DNA from 4 places in the Streptomyces sp. Root1310 genome. Region 2 is predicted to be linked to each of the others. Evidence: riboswitches for the same ligand, from Rfam matches in the RefSeq annotation. Region 2 holds a riboswitch; each other region holds the start of a gene.

Region 1 (3,465 bases), 1.6 Mb from region 2:
CGCACGCCCTCCTCGCCGACGCCCCGCCGGACCGCCTCACGGTCGCCGTCGGAGAGTGCCGAGCACACCCAGAGGGCGCCCGCCTCGGGGCCGATGGCCGACAGGCCGGAGACCAGCCCGCCGCCGCCGCGTTTCGCGTGCAGCGAGCCGTCCTCGCCCACCTCGTAGGAGACCGGACCGCGGTTGGACGCGACCAGCACCTCGGCGGCCCGGGCGGCAGTGTCGTGCGTGGAAGCCATACGCCCAACCTAGCCCGGTCGGGAAACGCTCAAACGTACGGTCGCGCTGCGTGGACGGGCCGTATCCGGCCGTGTCGCCGGTGCCGGCGCCCTGCCGTATACGGCCCGTCCGGCGCTCACGCGACCTTGCGGGTCGCGTACTCCGCGATCTCCGCCATCGGCGGCCGTTCCTCGGTGTCCACGGAGTACGTGCGCGGCTCGAAGCCGTCCGCGCTCCGTTCGAACTGGGTCAGGGACGGGCGGATCAGGTGCCCGCGGGCCAGCCGCAGCTGGGCGGTGCGGTAGATGGCCGCCGCCATCCGGCCCAGCGCCTGTCCGTCCTGGTGACGGTGCTTGCGCACGCCGATGTCGACCTGGGCGAGGGCGTCCAGGCCCACCAGGTGCAGGGCGTCCACCAGCATGCCCAGCTCCACGCCGTAGCCGACGGGGAAGGGCAGCTGCTCCAGCAGACTCCGGCGGGCCGCGTACTCGCCGCCGAGCGGCTGCACGAACCCGGCCAGCTGCGGCCAGTGCATGTTGAGCAGCGGGCGGGCCATGAGCTCGGTGACCCGGCCGCCCTGGCCGGCCGCGCCGCCCAGCGGACGGTCGTACATGCCCTTGACCAGGTCCACCCCGGGGTCGGTGAGCAGCGGGCCGACGATCCCCGTGACGAAGTCCGAGGAGAACTCCCTCAGATCGGCGTCGATGAAACAGACGATGTCTCCGGTGGTGACCAGCAGGGAGCGCCACAGGACCTCGCCCTTGCCGGGCACGGCCGGTATCCGCGGCAGGATGTCGTCCCGGTGGACGACCCGCGCGCCGGCCGCCGCGGCCACCTCGGACGTACGGTCGGTCGATCCCGAGTCGACGACGACGATCTCGTCGACGAGCGGGACCTGGTGCATGAGGTCGTGACGGATGACCGCGACGATGTCACCGACCGTCTCCTCCTCGTTCAGCGCGGGCAGGACGACGGACACCGACTGGTTCGTGGCACGCTTCGCGGCCAGGATCCGGTGGAGCGGACGATCGGTGACGGACCAGGAGCGGGTGGCCAGCCAGCGCTCAGTTTCTCGAAGCACAGTCTGCGGCTCCTCACTGTCGTGATCACACCGGGTGCACGGGAGGTGACCGTGTGATCCATCTCGCGGTTCGGACGACTATCTCAACTGTCCTGGCCTTCGGTTACAGTCTTGAGCAACGCGGATGACCATCGCATGTCCGAGGTCGCCTCCCGTTCACAACTTCATACCGCTCATCCAGAGGGGCAGAGGGATACGGCCCGATGAAGCCCCGGCAACCCTCCAGCCGGTCTCGTAACGATCACCGATCCACGTGGTGACCGCTCCGCGAGGCTCCCGGCTCGGGAAGGTGCCAAATCCGTCTCACGGCGAGATGCGTCGTGAGGAAGATGAGGAGAAAGGGCCTCGCCTCACATGGCTGCGCAGACTGTTGCAAGCACCACCGACTCTACGACGTCCTCTGCTGTCGACCTCGGTCCGGCCGCGGCGCTGAGCTGCCGCGAGTGCGGCCACCGCGTGCCCCTCGGCCCGGTCTTCGCCTGCGAGGAGTGTTTCGGCCCGCTCGAGATCGCCTACGACTTCTCCTCCTACGACACGGAGGAGCTCCGCAAGCGCATCGAGGCGGGGCCCGCGAACATCTGGCGCTACGCGCCGCTGCTGCCGGTCCCGGCGGACGTGGCCGACAAGCCCAACATCAACCCCGGGTGGACCAAGCTCGTCCAGGCCGACAACCTCGCCCGTGAACTGGGCGTCGACGCCGGCAAGCTCTTCGTCAAGGACGACTCCGGCAACCCGACGCACTCCTTCAAGGACCGGGTCGTCGCCCAGGCCATCGAGGCAGCCCGCGCGTTCGGCTTCACCACCCTCTCCTGCTCCTCCACGGGCAACCTGGCCGGTGCCGTCGGCGCCGCCGCCGCCCGGGCGGGCTTCCGGTCCTGCGTGTTCATCCCGCACGACCTGGAGCAGGGCAAGGTCGTCATGGCCGCGATCTACGGCGGCGAGCTCGTCGGCATCGAGGGCAACTACGACGACGTCAACCGCTTCTGCTCCGAGCTCATCGGCGACTCGGCGGGCGAGGGCTGGGGCTTCGTCAACGTCAACCTGCGGCCGTACTACGCCGAGGGTTCCAAGACGCTGGCGTACGAGATCTGCGAGCAGCTCGGCTGGCGGCTGCCGGACCAGCTGGTCGTGCCGATCGCCTCCGGCTCCCAGCTCACGAAGATCGACAAGGGCCTGCAGGAGCTGATCAGGCTCGGGCTGGTCGAGGACAAGCCGTACAAGATCTTCGGTGCGCAGGCCGAGGGCTGCTCCCCGGTGTCGGTGGCCTACAAGGCCGGGCACGACGTGGTCCGTCCCCAGAAGCCGGACACCATCGCCAAGTCGCTGGCCATCGGCAACCCGGCGGACGGTCCCTACGTCCTCGACATCGCCCGGCGCACCGGCGGCGCGGTGGAGGACGTGAACGACGAGCAGATCGTCGACGCGATCAAGCTGCTGGCGCGGACCGAGGGCATCTTCGCCGAGACCGCGGGCGGGGTGACGGTGGGCGTGACGCGCAAGCTGATCGAGAACGGTCTTCTCGACCCGTCGAAGACGACCGTCGTCCTCAACACGGGCGACGGACTGAAGACCCTGGACGCGGTGGCCGGCACCGGGCTGACCGCGACCATCCGCCCGAACCTCGAGTCCTTCCGAGAGGCCGGCCTCGCGTCATGAGCGGGGCGCTCCGCCACGAGTCCGTATGTGCGCCGCGGGCGGGCGTGGTCCGGCCGCGCCCAGGCGGCGGCGGTCGCACGATCCAGACAGCCCCGCGTCCCTGAGGCCGACTACCCGACCGGAGATCACCAGACATGAGCGTCAACGTCCGCATCCCCACCATCCTGCGCACCTACACCGGCGGCCAGGCCGAGGTGAAGGCCGAGGGGGCGACCCTCGGTGAGGTCATCGCCGACCTGGAGAGGAACCACACCGGCATCGCCGCCCGGGTCCTGGACGACCAGGGGAAGCTGCGCCGGTTCGTCAACGTGTACGTGAACGACGACGACGTCCGCTTCGAGCAGGGTCTGGAGACGGCGACCCCGGACGGCGCCGGCGTCTCGATCATCCCGGCCGTCGCGGGTGGCTGACCGTAGTTCAGTACCCATCGGTAGTAACCGTCGGTAACAGTGATTACCGAGCGTTCATCGAATTGCCCTCTCCGCGATAGAAGCGGAGGGGGCAATTCA
Region 2 (3,465 bases):
TCGGACGGGGCCCTTTGCCGTGCCCACGGGCTGGATAGGGTGGGGTGCACCTTGTCACGAGGCGCACGACGGCACACGACGTACTCGACACACTCGACGTACACGACGACACACGCAGGAGCGGCTATGAGCGCTGTGACCCCCGCTGGAGGCGACATCGCGGCGGGCCGTTCCTGGCCCGAGGTGCTGAACGGTCTGCTGTACGGCCGCGACCAGGACGCCGACGCCACCTTCTGGGCGCTGGACCGGATCATGCGCGGCGAGGCGACCGACGCGCAGATCGCCGGGTTCGTGGTGGCGCTGCGGGCCAAGGGCGAGACCGTCGCGGAGATCAACGGGCTCGTCCGGGCGATGTACGAGCACGCCAACCTGATCGAGGTGCCCGGACGGACCGTCGACATCGTCGGCACCGGCGGCGACGGTGCGAAGACGGTCAACATCTCCACGATGTCGGCGATCGTCGTGGCCGGCTCGGGCGCCACGGTCGTCAAGCACGGCAACCGGGCGGCGTCCTCCGCGTCCGGCGCCTCCGACGTCCTGGAGAAGCTCGGCGTCAATCTGGAGCTGACCCCGCGGCGGGTGGCCGAGGTGGCCCAGGAGGCCGGGATCACCTTCTGCTTCGCGATCAAGTTCCACCCGGCGCTGCGTCATGTGGGCGCCGCGCGCGGCCAGTTGGGGATCCGCACGGTGTTCAACGTGCTCGGCCCGCTGACCAACCCCGCCAAGGTGCGGGCCCAGGCGGTCGGGGTCGCGGACCCGCGGATGGCGCCGGTCGTCGCGGGCGTCTTCGCCGAGCGCGGCAACTCGTCCCTGGTCTTCCGGGGCGACGACGGGCTCGACGAGCTGACCACGACGGCCACGTCCCATGTGTGGGTCGTCCGCGACGGCAAGGTCACCGAGGAGACGTTCGACCCGCGTGACGTCGGGCTCGAGCTGGTCCCGGTCGAGGCTCTGCGGGGCGGGGACCCCTCGTACAACGCGGAGGTCGCCCGCCGCCTTCTGGAGGGCGAGACGGGCCCGGTGCGGGACGCCGTGCTGCTGAACTCGGCGGCGGCGCTGGTGGCCCTGGACCCGGGCTCCGGGTCCCTTGCCGGGCAACTGCGCGAGGGCATGGACAGGGCGGCCGAGTCGATCGACTCGGGTGCGGCCAAGCGGGCGCTGGACCGCTGGGTCGCAGCCACCCGGGCGTGACGCCCCACCGCTGACTGTCGTCCCGCGATCCGGACACGGGTTGCGGGACGGCGATCACTTCACGTAGGTTCCTGTATCAGGTCATGAGTGACAGTCATGAGGCCCCGGCCGACTGTCCGGCAACCCTCCGTCCGTGGCGGGGTGCCCCGGGTGAAGACCAGGTCGTAGGCAGCGAGGTCTACGGCAAGCGCGGACCCCTCGCACTCTTCTGAGTGAGTACCGCCAGGGGTCCTGGTCGTTCGAGGGAGTCTTCCGTGAGCAAGCGAATGCGATAGGGCGTAGAGCCCCGCCTCCGCATACCCCTTTCACCTTCCTCCGTGCTCGAGCCATGTCCGCTCGCACGGCGGTTCCCCCTTGCCTCTCACGGGAGTTCGCCATGTCTGTCTCCACTGCTGCCGCCACCCGTACCGTTTGTGCACAGCTGCCCGTTCTCGGCGGGGATGTCACGGTCCCGCTCGTGACGGGTGGCGAGGTCACCTACGCGGCGCTCGACTACGCGGCCAGCGCCCCCGCCCTCCAGCGCGTCTGGGACGACGTGGCGGCCTACGCCCCGTACTACGGCAGCGTCCACCGGGGTGCCGGCTACCTCTCGCAGCTGTCCACGGACCTCTTCGAGAACGCCCGCACGACGGTGGCCGAGTTCCTGGACTGCCGCCCCGACGACCAGCTGGTCTTCACCCGCTCGACGACGGACTCCCTCAACCTGCTGGCGCGGGCGCTCCCCGCCGGCTGCCAGGTCTTCGTCTTCGAGACCGAGCACCACGCCTCGCTGCTGCCCTGGCAGGACGCCCGGGTCACCTACCTGGACGCCCCGCGCACCCCGCGCCAGGCCGTCGAGACGCTGGAGCGGGCCCTCGCCGACCGGGAGCCGTACGGCCCGGCCCTGGTCTGCGTCACCGGCGCCTCGAACGTCACCGGCGAGCTGTGGCCGGTACGCGAGCTGGCGGCCGCCGCGCACGCGCACGGCGCCCGGATCGTCCTGGACGCGGCCCAGCTGGCCCCGCACCACCCGGTCTCCGTCCAGGAGCTCGACGTCGACTGGGTCGCCTTCTCCGGCCACAAGCTGTACGCGCCCTTCGGCTCCGGCGTGCTGGCCGGCCGTGCCGACTGGCTGGTGGCGGCCGACCCGTACCTGGCCGGCGGCGGCGCCAGCCGCAAGGTCACGCGGCGCGAGGACGGGGGAGTGGACGTGGAGTGGCACGAGAGCGCCGCCCGCCACGAGGCCGGCTCCCCGAACGTGATCGGCGCCTACTCCATCGCCTCGGCGTGCAAGGCCCTCACCGAGGCGGGCTTCGACAGCCTGGTCGCCCGGGAGGAGTACCTGATCGCGAAGGTGCGGGCCGGTCTGGCCGCGGTCCCGCAGGTGAAGGTGCTGTCGCTGTTCGGGGACGACGCGCCGCGGGTCGGCGTGATCTCCTTCGTCGTCGAGGGCTGGAACAGCTCCCACTTCGCGGCCGCCCTCTCCGCCGAGTACGGCATCGGGGTCCGCGACGGGCTCTTCTGCGCCCACCCGCTGGTCCGTACCCTGCTCGGCGGCGACCCGCAGACCCAGGGCGAGTGCGGCGCCCCCGAGGCGGCTCCCGGCGAGAAGTCCCTCAACGCGATCCGGGTGAGCTTCGGCGCGGGCACCCCGGACGAGCATGTGGAGCGCTTCGTGAACGCCGTGCGCGAACTGGTGAGCGAGGGCGCGCGGTGGCAGTACCGGACGGAGGACGGCCGCTGCGTGCCCGCGGTCTGAGCGACGGTCCGCCGGAGGCGGTGTTCAGCCGGTCGGGGGTCCGGCGGGTCAGGTGGCCGGCGGGTCAGGTGGCCGGCCGGTCAGGAGTCCAGACCGATCGCGAACGCCGCCTCCAGGTCGTGCTGCGAGTAGGTGCGGAAGGCGACGTGCGTGTCCGTGCCCTCCACTCCGGGGATCTTGCTGATGCTGCCCGGGATGACCTCCGCCAGGTCCTCGTGCTCCTTGACCCGCACCATGGCGATCAGGTCGTACGTCCCGGTGACGGAGAAGACCTCGCTGACGGAGTCCAGCGAAGCGATCCGCTCCGCGATCTCGGGAATCCGGTCCACGCTGGTCTTGATGAGGACGATCGCGGTGATCACGGCTGGTTCTCTCCCTCGGGGGCCGGAGCTGGGGCGGGCTTCACTCTAGTCGCCCGCCCGTCACCCGCCGCCGCCCCTTCGGGGCCGCCCTTCGCACCTCTGTTCTTCCCGGAACGGGCCCACGCGTAGAGGAGCCCCAGGCCGAAGCCCACCAGGTGGGCCAGATAGGCGACC
Region 3 (3,465 bases), on a different contig from region 2:
CGCAGCCCGGAGCCCGGAGGCCGGAGGCGATCGGGCGGAAGCCACTCGGCCCGCACGCCGTCAGGCCGCTCGTGGGCAGACGGTACGGGGGCACCGCCGTCTCACCCTCTCGCTGCTCGCGGCGCCTCCGGCGGGACGCGTCACCCAAGGGGTGAGCCGTCGGCCGTTCAGACGCCCGGGGCGCCGCCCGCCTCCGGCCGAGCGTCCCGGGCCGCGCACCCGCTCCCGCTCCCCGGGGGCTCCCCGGGGCCGCCCCGGGGAGCCCCCGGTACTCACCTGGTGGACGCCCCCTTGACGGAGGCTCGAGGCGGATCGACACTCGATCCGGGAATCCTAGTGAACGGGTAGGGAAACAATGGGGCGACTGGAGCCGACCACCGGCCGAGCGGGCCGCACGGCGTGGTCGTCACCCCTTCTCACCTCCCGCCGTCACATCGACCTGAAGCGCGTCTGCAGCGCCATCAGGTTCCGGGACTGAGCCGGGCCCGTCCCCGCGCCGAACCGCACCGGCGGTGTCCCGCGGACGCGGCCGCACCCGGCACGTGCGGACGAGGTCCGCGAGGTACGTACCTCCGTGCCTCCCGTACCTCCGTACCTCCCGCACCTCCCTCTTCGACGTCGCATCCGCCGCGCGCACGTCCCTCGTGCGTCCCGCCCCCGGGGAGAGTCATGTCCTTCACACCACTGGCCGCCCACCCGTCCACCCGGCCCACCGCCGCCTTCCGGGGCCGGATCGGCCGGGACGCGCGCAGCGGCCACTACGCGGTGCCGCGCCGCTACCGCCTCCATCTGGCGGCGGCCGACCCCGACTGTCTGCGCATCGCCGTCACCCACAGCCTCCTCGGCCTGGACAAGGCCTGCCCGGTCACCTTCCTGCCCGCCGTCCCGGACTGCCCCGACGGAGGTCACTCGGCGCTGCGTCCGCTGTACGACGCCAGCGCGCACCGGTACACCGGCCCCGCCCTCGCGCCCGTGCTCAGCGACGACTGGTCCGGGCGCATCGTGAGCAGCCACGGCCCCGACATCGCCCGGGACCTGGCCCGGCACTTCGGCGGCGGCCGGCCCACCCTGTACCCGTGCGGCGCGGAGTCGCAGATCGAGGCCGTGGAGCGGATGTGCGCCCAGGGCATCGAGGAGGCCGCCCAGCGCGCCGGAGCGGCCGACGCCGAGGAGGCGGAGCGCACCGCCGCCCTCGACACGTTGCTCACCACACTCGGGGTGCTGGAGCGAGGGCTCGGTGCCCACGAGCACCTGATCAGCGATCAGATCACGGCAGCAGACGTCGAGTTGTGGGTCGCCCTGGTCCAACTCGACACCGTGCACCGCTACCACCTGGACGCGGCCGCCGTGCACCGCATCGCCGACCACCCCGCGCTGTGGGCCTACGCCCGTCGGCTGGCCGCCCGCCCGGCCTTCGGCGCCCACCTCGACCTGGACGCCATCGCCCGCCGTCACCACGCCCGTTGCCAGGGCCTGGAGGCCGCCGGCGCCGCCGTCCAGATCCTGGACTGGGAGACCCACGCGGAAGCCGGTTCGGTGGTCCGACCGCAGGTCAACCGGCCCTGAACCGGTCCACCCACCGGACAACCGTTGACATTCGTTCGGGCAACTGTCTTACTTACGGCCCAGAACGGTCATGAGCGTCAGCGACAAGCCCTGGCTAGCTGACCGGCAACCCTCGCTCCGCGGTGGGGTGCCCCAGGTGACGACCGGACCGACGTTTCGGTAATGACGTATCGGTAAGCGCGAGGGCCCCTCGGGGGCCGGAACAGTGATGGTGACGGACATGTACGCAGCTCATCGGACGGCGCCCCGTCGCCCCCGGGGCTGCGTACGGCCGTACCTCGACATCCTCGTCGCCAACCGCGCCGTCGACCTCCTGCGCGTGAACAGCGCACTGTGTACCGCACCGGGCCGTGCCCGCTGTCGGGGCTGAACGAACCCCTCGCACCGCAGCCCCGCCTCCGCGTTCCTGACGAACACCGCCCGAGCGGTGTGCCGTTGTCCGCCCCACCCCGGTCTCCTGTACGCATCCGTGCGCCATGCCCTGTTCGCGCCCGCGGAGCGGTCCCCGCCGCCCCGCACAAGCGCGTCCGGCCACGCACGTCCGCCGTGACCCGGGGTGTCCGACTCCCGCCGGAGCCCCTCATGAGTGAACCCCCAGGCGCCGTGACCCTCGCCGAACCCGCACCCGCCCTCGACGTCCCGTCGGAGAAGCTCACCGCCCAGCGCGTCCAGCCGCTGCGCAAGCCCGGCCGCTGGATCGCCACCGCCGTGGCCCTGGTCCTGGTGGCGCAGTTCACGCACGGACTGATCTCCAACCCCTTCTACCAGTGGGACCGCTTCGGCTACTGGTTCCTGCGGCCGGTCATCCTCGACGGACTGCTGATCACCCTGGAAGTGGCCGCCTACAGCGCGGTGCTGGGCCTGCTGGGCGGCATCCTGCTCGCCCTCGCCCGGCTCTCGAAGAGCCCGGTGCTGCGCGCGGTCAGCTGGATCTACGTGTGGGCGCTGCGCTCCATCCCGCTGATCGTGGTGCTGCTCTTCCTCTACAACTTCAGCGCCCTGTACCAGACTTTGAGTGTCGGGGTGCCCTTCGGCCCGGCGTTCTTCCGCTTCGACGAGTCCCGGCTGGCCACCGACATGGTGATCGCCGTCGTCGGCCTCAGTCTCAACGAGGCGGCCTACGCCGCCGAAGTGGTCCGCGGCGGCATCCTCTCCGTCGACCAGGGCCAGCACGAGGCGGCCGCCGCGCTCGGCCTGCCCAAGCGCTACCAGTTCTGGAAGATCGTCTTCCCGCAGGCCTTGCGATCGATCACACCGAACTACGTCAACCAGCTGATCGGCCTGGTCAAGTCCACCTCACTGGTCTTCTACGTGTCCCTGCTCGACCTGTTCGGCACCGCGCAGACCATGGGGGCCACCTACCCCGGCGACATCGTGCCGCTGCTGCTGGTCGTCACCGTCTGGTACCTGATCCTGACCAGCCTCGTCTCCGTCGTCCAGTTCTACGTCGAGCGGTACTACGCCCGGGGCGCCACGCGGTCCCTGCCGCCGACGCCGCTTCAGAAACTGCGGACCGGTCTCACCGACCTGCGGGCCCGCATCCGCCGGGAGGCCGCCGTATGACCACCGAGACCGTGCAGAGCACCGGCACCGCCGGGATCGTGCCCGCCGCCGTCGAGGTGCACGACGTGCACAAGTGGTACGGCGCCCACCGGGTCCTGGACGGTGTGAGCCTGACCGTGCGGCCCGGCGAGGTCACCGTGATCCTCGGCCCGTCCGGCTCCGGCAAGTCCACCCTGCTGCGGGTCGTCAACCACCTGGAGAAGCCCGAGATCGGCTATGTCAGCATCAACGGCGAGCTGATCGGCGTCCGCCGCAACGGCGACCGGCTGCGCGAGCTGAGCGAAAGGGCCATCCTGGCCCAGCGCGGCCGGATCGGCTTCGTCTTCCAGAACTTCA
Region 4 (3,465 bases), on a different contig from region 2:
CGGCCGCCCTCGTCGTCCGGTCCGGGCTCGCAGCGGGGCAGGCCCCGTCCCGTACGGTCGTGATCGTGCACCTCCAGGCGCAGCCGCCCGTCCGTGACGAGTCCTACGCCGCACAGGAAACGGGCGCCGAGTGTGTGCCGTACGGCGTTGGTGGCCAGCTCGGACACGAGCAGCACGGTGTCCGCGCACAGCTCGCCCGGCAGCCGCCAGGCGGTCAGCCGCGCGCTCATGGCGCGGCGGGCCACCGAGACGCTGGAGCGGTGTGCCGGGAGTTCGATCCAGTGCGTCCGGTCGGGACTCCAGGTGTCCAAGGACCGGGGTGAGGACGTCGTGTGGGGGGACACGATGGTCGCCTTCCGTGGGGGGCGGCAGCAGCCTGAGGCGGGGAACGGTGAGCGACGGACCTACGGGGAGGGGGTGCTCCGTAGGGTCCCGGTGCCGCGATCGCCCGAGCGGACCAACTCCTGTGTGGGTGTCAGGGGGTTGGCGGGGGAACGCTCGAGTCCGGCAGCACGCTTCACACAAGTAATCATGCTCGCAACGAAGTTCAAGCTGCAACCGACTGCCTGATAATTCCAGCGCCCGGCATCCCTCCGGTTGCTCGCGTAAGTCGCCGTCGGGTGCGCGTCGGTGACGTTGCCTCAGGAGTTTTCCCGGGCGGGAAGCCGGTCGAGGCCTGTGTCGAGCATGATGCGGTCTACGGTCCACGGGAGCGTGCTGTCGGCGCCGATGACTGTCTCGACACCGCCCGGCAGCAGATCGAGCTCTCGGTACCAGGCGCGCAGGTCCGCCTCGGCGACCTCGTGGGCGATGGGCTTCGTGGCGTGACGCACCAGGGTCTCGGCGAGCGGCACATGAAGGTAGTAGCAGTGGGTCGGGCCGCGGTGCTCCCTGCGCAGTCGTTCGAGCATGGGCCCGTACCGGTCGGCGTGGAGGATGCCCTCCAGGACGACGTGGTAACCGGCGTCCAGGGCATAGCGGGCGACGGCCTCGATGAGCCCGATGTTCGCCGCGCCGGGCCGGTCGTGCTCGCGCAGCACGACCCGGCGGAGGTTGTCCTGCCCGACCAGGGCCAGGCCCCGGCCGAACCTCTCGCGGAGACCGGCCGCCACCGCCGACTTGCCCGAGGCGCTGTTGCCGCGCAGGACGACCAGCCGGGTCTCTGGGGTGCCCACCATCACGCGGCCCACGCTACCGGCCCGGCCGACTTCACCGCGCGGACGGCGTGCCCGACGGTACGGCCGGTCCACCCGGCAGGGGCACGTGGACCCGGAGGCCTCCGCCAGAGCACTGTTCGAATCGACCGAAAATGTGAACGGGTGTACGTGCCGGGGTCGTTGGGACGTAAGTTGTGGCTCGAACTGCCCACGCCTCGGCCGAAAGACGGACGCCCCTCATGACCGACCATGTGACCACGCCCGGTTCAGCGGCACCTCAGAAGATCGACACCTCGGTGCCGCACTCGGCACGCATCTGGAACTACTGGCTGGGCGGGAAGGACAACTACCCCGTCGACGAGCAGGCCGGTGACGCCTACACCGCCGTGTTCCCCGGCATCGTCACCATCGCGCGCAGCAGCCGCGCGTTCCTGCGCCGCAACATCACGTTCCTGGTCTCCGAGGCGGGCATACGGCAGTTCCTCGACGTCGGAACCGGCCTGCCGACCGCGGACAACACCCACGAGGTAGCCCAGCGTCTCGCCCCCGAGACCAGGATCGTCTACGTCGACAACGACCCGCTGGTCCTGGCCCACGCCCGCGCCCTGCTCTACTCCACCCCGGAGGGCGCGACCTCCTACGTCGACGCCAACGTGCTGGACCCGGAGCGCATCCTGGCGCGCGCCGCGGAGACGCTGGACTTCAGCCGCCCCACCGCGCTCATCCTCAGCAACATCCTGGGTCACGTCGCCGACCACGACCAGGCCCGGTCCATCGTCACCACGCTGATGGCGGCGCTGCCGTCCGGCAGCTACCTCTCCGTCAACGACGGTTCGCGGGGCATCGACCCGGTCTTCGAAGAGGCCCAGGACGCCTACAACGAAAGCGGCGCCGTCCCGTACAACCTGCGCTCCGTCGACGAGATCACGGCGTACTTCGACGGCCTGGAGCTCCTCGAGCCCGGAGTCGTCTCGGTCCCCCTCTGGCGCCCGGAGTCCACCTCCCCCGCCCCCGTCGTCATCGGCGAGCACGGCGGCCTCGCCCGCAAGCCGTAACCGCCCGCGCCGCCCTCCCCACCGGACGGGCGGGCGGCACGCACGGACACGGCTCCGCCGCACCCGCCGTCACCGCCGCACCGGCGGTGACGGCGGGTGCGGCGGAGCCGTTCAACTCTCCTACCGATATTGACGGATAATGTCAGTACTCCGTAAGATCGACCCCGGCATTGAGTGTCAGCGTCAAGCCCTGGCTAGCTGACCGGCAACCCTCCTCCGCGGTGGGGTGCTCCAGGTGAAAGCCCGGCAGGGTCACCGACTCTGCAAGCGCGTGGCCCTGTTCAGGGGCCTGAGATGGGGAGGACCAGCGTGCGGCACAGCGGCAACCTGAGCGCCTCGATCGCGACCGCGGCTCTGTTCTCCGGATTCTCCCGCCGCCGCCACATCGACCTGCGGCGTTCCGCCAGCTGTCTGTGTCAGGGCTGATCACGCCCCACACCGCAGGCTGACCCCCGCCCACGGCGCGGTCACGCCGTCATCGACGTCGCCGTCGACACCCTCGTCGGCGCCCCCCTCCCCCTGAACAGTTCTGAGCAGTGCCGCCCCGTGCGGGGCCGGCACCCTCCGCGCATCGCCATGGCCGCGTGTCGCGCCGGCATGTGCGCGGTGACCTTGGAGTAGGAGAACCATCCCGTGACAGCGCATCCGGATTCCCGTACCCCCCGGTGGGCGGCGCTCGCCGCACTCGTGACCGGCAGCCTTCTGCTCAGCGCCTGCTCATCCAGCGGCAGCGGCAGCGCGAGCGGCGCGGGCGGCAGCCCGAGGTCGGGTGGCACCCTCACCTTCGCGGTGGGTTCCGACGCCGGCTGCGTGGATCCGCAGCAGGTGGGCAGCAACGACACCATCTACTCACTGCGCCAGGTCGTGGACTCCCTGACCGACCAGGACCCCAAGACCGGCAAGATCGTGCCGTGGCTCGCGAAGAGCTGGGACATCAGCTCGGACACGACGACGTTCACGTTCCACCTGAGATCAGGGGTGACCTTCAGCGACGGGACACCGCTCACCGCGCAGGTGGTCAAGGACAACTTCGACGCGGTGCCCAAGCTCGGCGCCCTCGGCACACTCGCCCAGGGGTACCTGAGCGGCGTGGAGAGCACCACCGCCGTCGACCCGCTCACCGTGCGGGTGAGGTTCAAGCAGCCCAACGCCCAGTTCCTGCAGGCCACGGCCACGCACTCGCTGGGGATCGAGTCGTCGGCGAGCGTCCACAGAAGCCCGCAGGAGAAGTGCAGCAAGGGAGTGGTCGGCTC

The links. A riboswitch is a leader RNA that binds a small molecule or an ion and turns the genes downstream of it on or off. The one in region 2 is predicted to bind S-adenosylmethionine.
Region 1: linked by a shared signal. The riboswitch ahead of thrC (threonine synthase) and the one ahead of ASD48_RS02060 (aminotransferase class V-fold PLP-dependent enzyme) in region 2 are both predicted to bind S-adenosylmethionine.
Region 3: linked by a shared signal. The riboswitch ahead of ASD48_RS26560 (amino acid ABC transporter permease) and the one ahead of ASD48_RS02060 (aminotransferase class V-fold PLP-dependent enzyme) in region 2 are both predicted to bind S-adenosylmethionine.
Region 4: linked by a shared signal. The riboswitch ahead of ASD48_RS46110 (putative leader peptide) and the one ahead of ASD48_RS02060 (aminotransferase class V-fold PLP-dependent enzyme) in region 2 are both predicted to bind S-adenosylmethionine.

Annotation. Positions count from the first base shown of each region.
Region 1 covers NZ_LMEQ01000001.1:2,083,961-2,087,425, reverse strand. Annotated here, with positions in the region: gene ASD48_RS09010 (trehalose-6-phosphate synthase) at 1-239, opposite strand, end outside; gene ASD48_RS09005 (glucosyl-3-phosphoglycerate synthase) at 356-1,300, opposite strand; SAM riboswitch class I at 1,471-1,636, shown strand; gene thrC (threonine synthase) at 1,655-2,956, shown strand; gene ASD48_RS08995 (MoaD/ThiS family protein) at 3,091-3,366, shown strand.
Region 2 covers NZ_LMEQ01000001.1:446,976-450,440, reverse strand. Annotated here, with positions in the region: gene trpD (anthranilate phosphoribosyltransferase) at 127-1,191, shown strand; SAM riboswitch class IV at 1,271-1,387, shown strand; gene ASD48_RS02060 (aminotransferase class V-fold PLP-dependent enzyme) at 1,568-2,929, shown strand; gene ASD48_RS02055 (Lrp/AsnC ligand binding domain-containing protein) at 3,010-3,291, opposite strand; gene ASD48_RS02050 (rhomboid family intramembrane serine protease) at 3,288-3,465, opposite strand, start outside.
Region 3 covers NZ_LMEQ01000023.1:561,246-564,710, reverse strand. Annotated here, with positions in the region: gene ASD48_RS26565 (glutathione S-transferase C-terminal domain-containing protein) at 670-1,566, shown strand; SAM riboswitch class IV at 1,633-1,752, shown strand; gene ASD48_RS26560 (amino acid ABC transporter permease) at 2,149-3,129, shown strand; gene ASD48_RS26555 (amino acid ABC transporter ATP-binding protein) at 3,126-3,465, shown strand, end outside.
Region 4 covers NZ_LMEQ01000034.1:166,254-169,718, forward strand. Annotated here, with positions in the region: gene ASD48_RS39060 (ATP-binding protein) at 1-344, opposite strand, end outside; gene ASD48_RS39065 (AAA family ATPase) at 642-1,178, opposite strand; gene ASD48_RS39070 (SAM-dependent methyltransferase) at 1,397-2,212, shown strand; SAM riboswitch class IV at 2,379-2,488, shown strand; gene ASD48_RS46110 (putative leader peptide) at 2,507-2,638, shown strand; gene ASD48_RS39075 (ABC transporter substrate-binding protein) at 2,846-3,465, shown strand, end outside.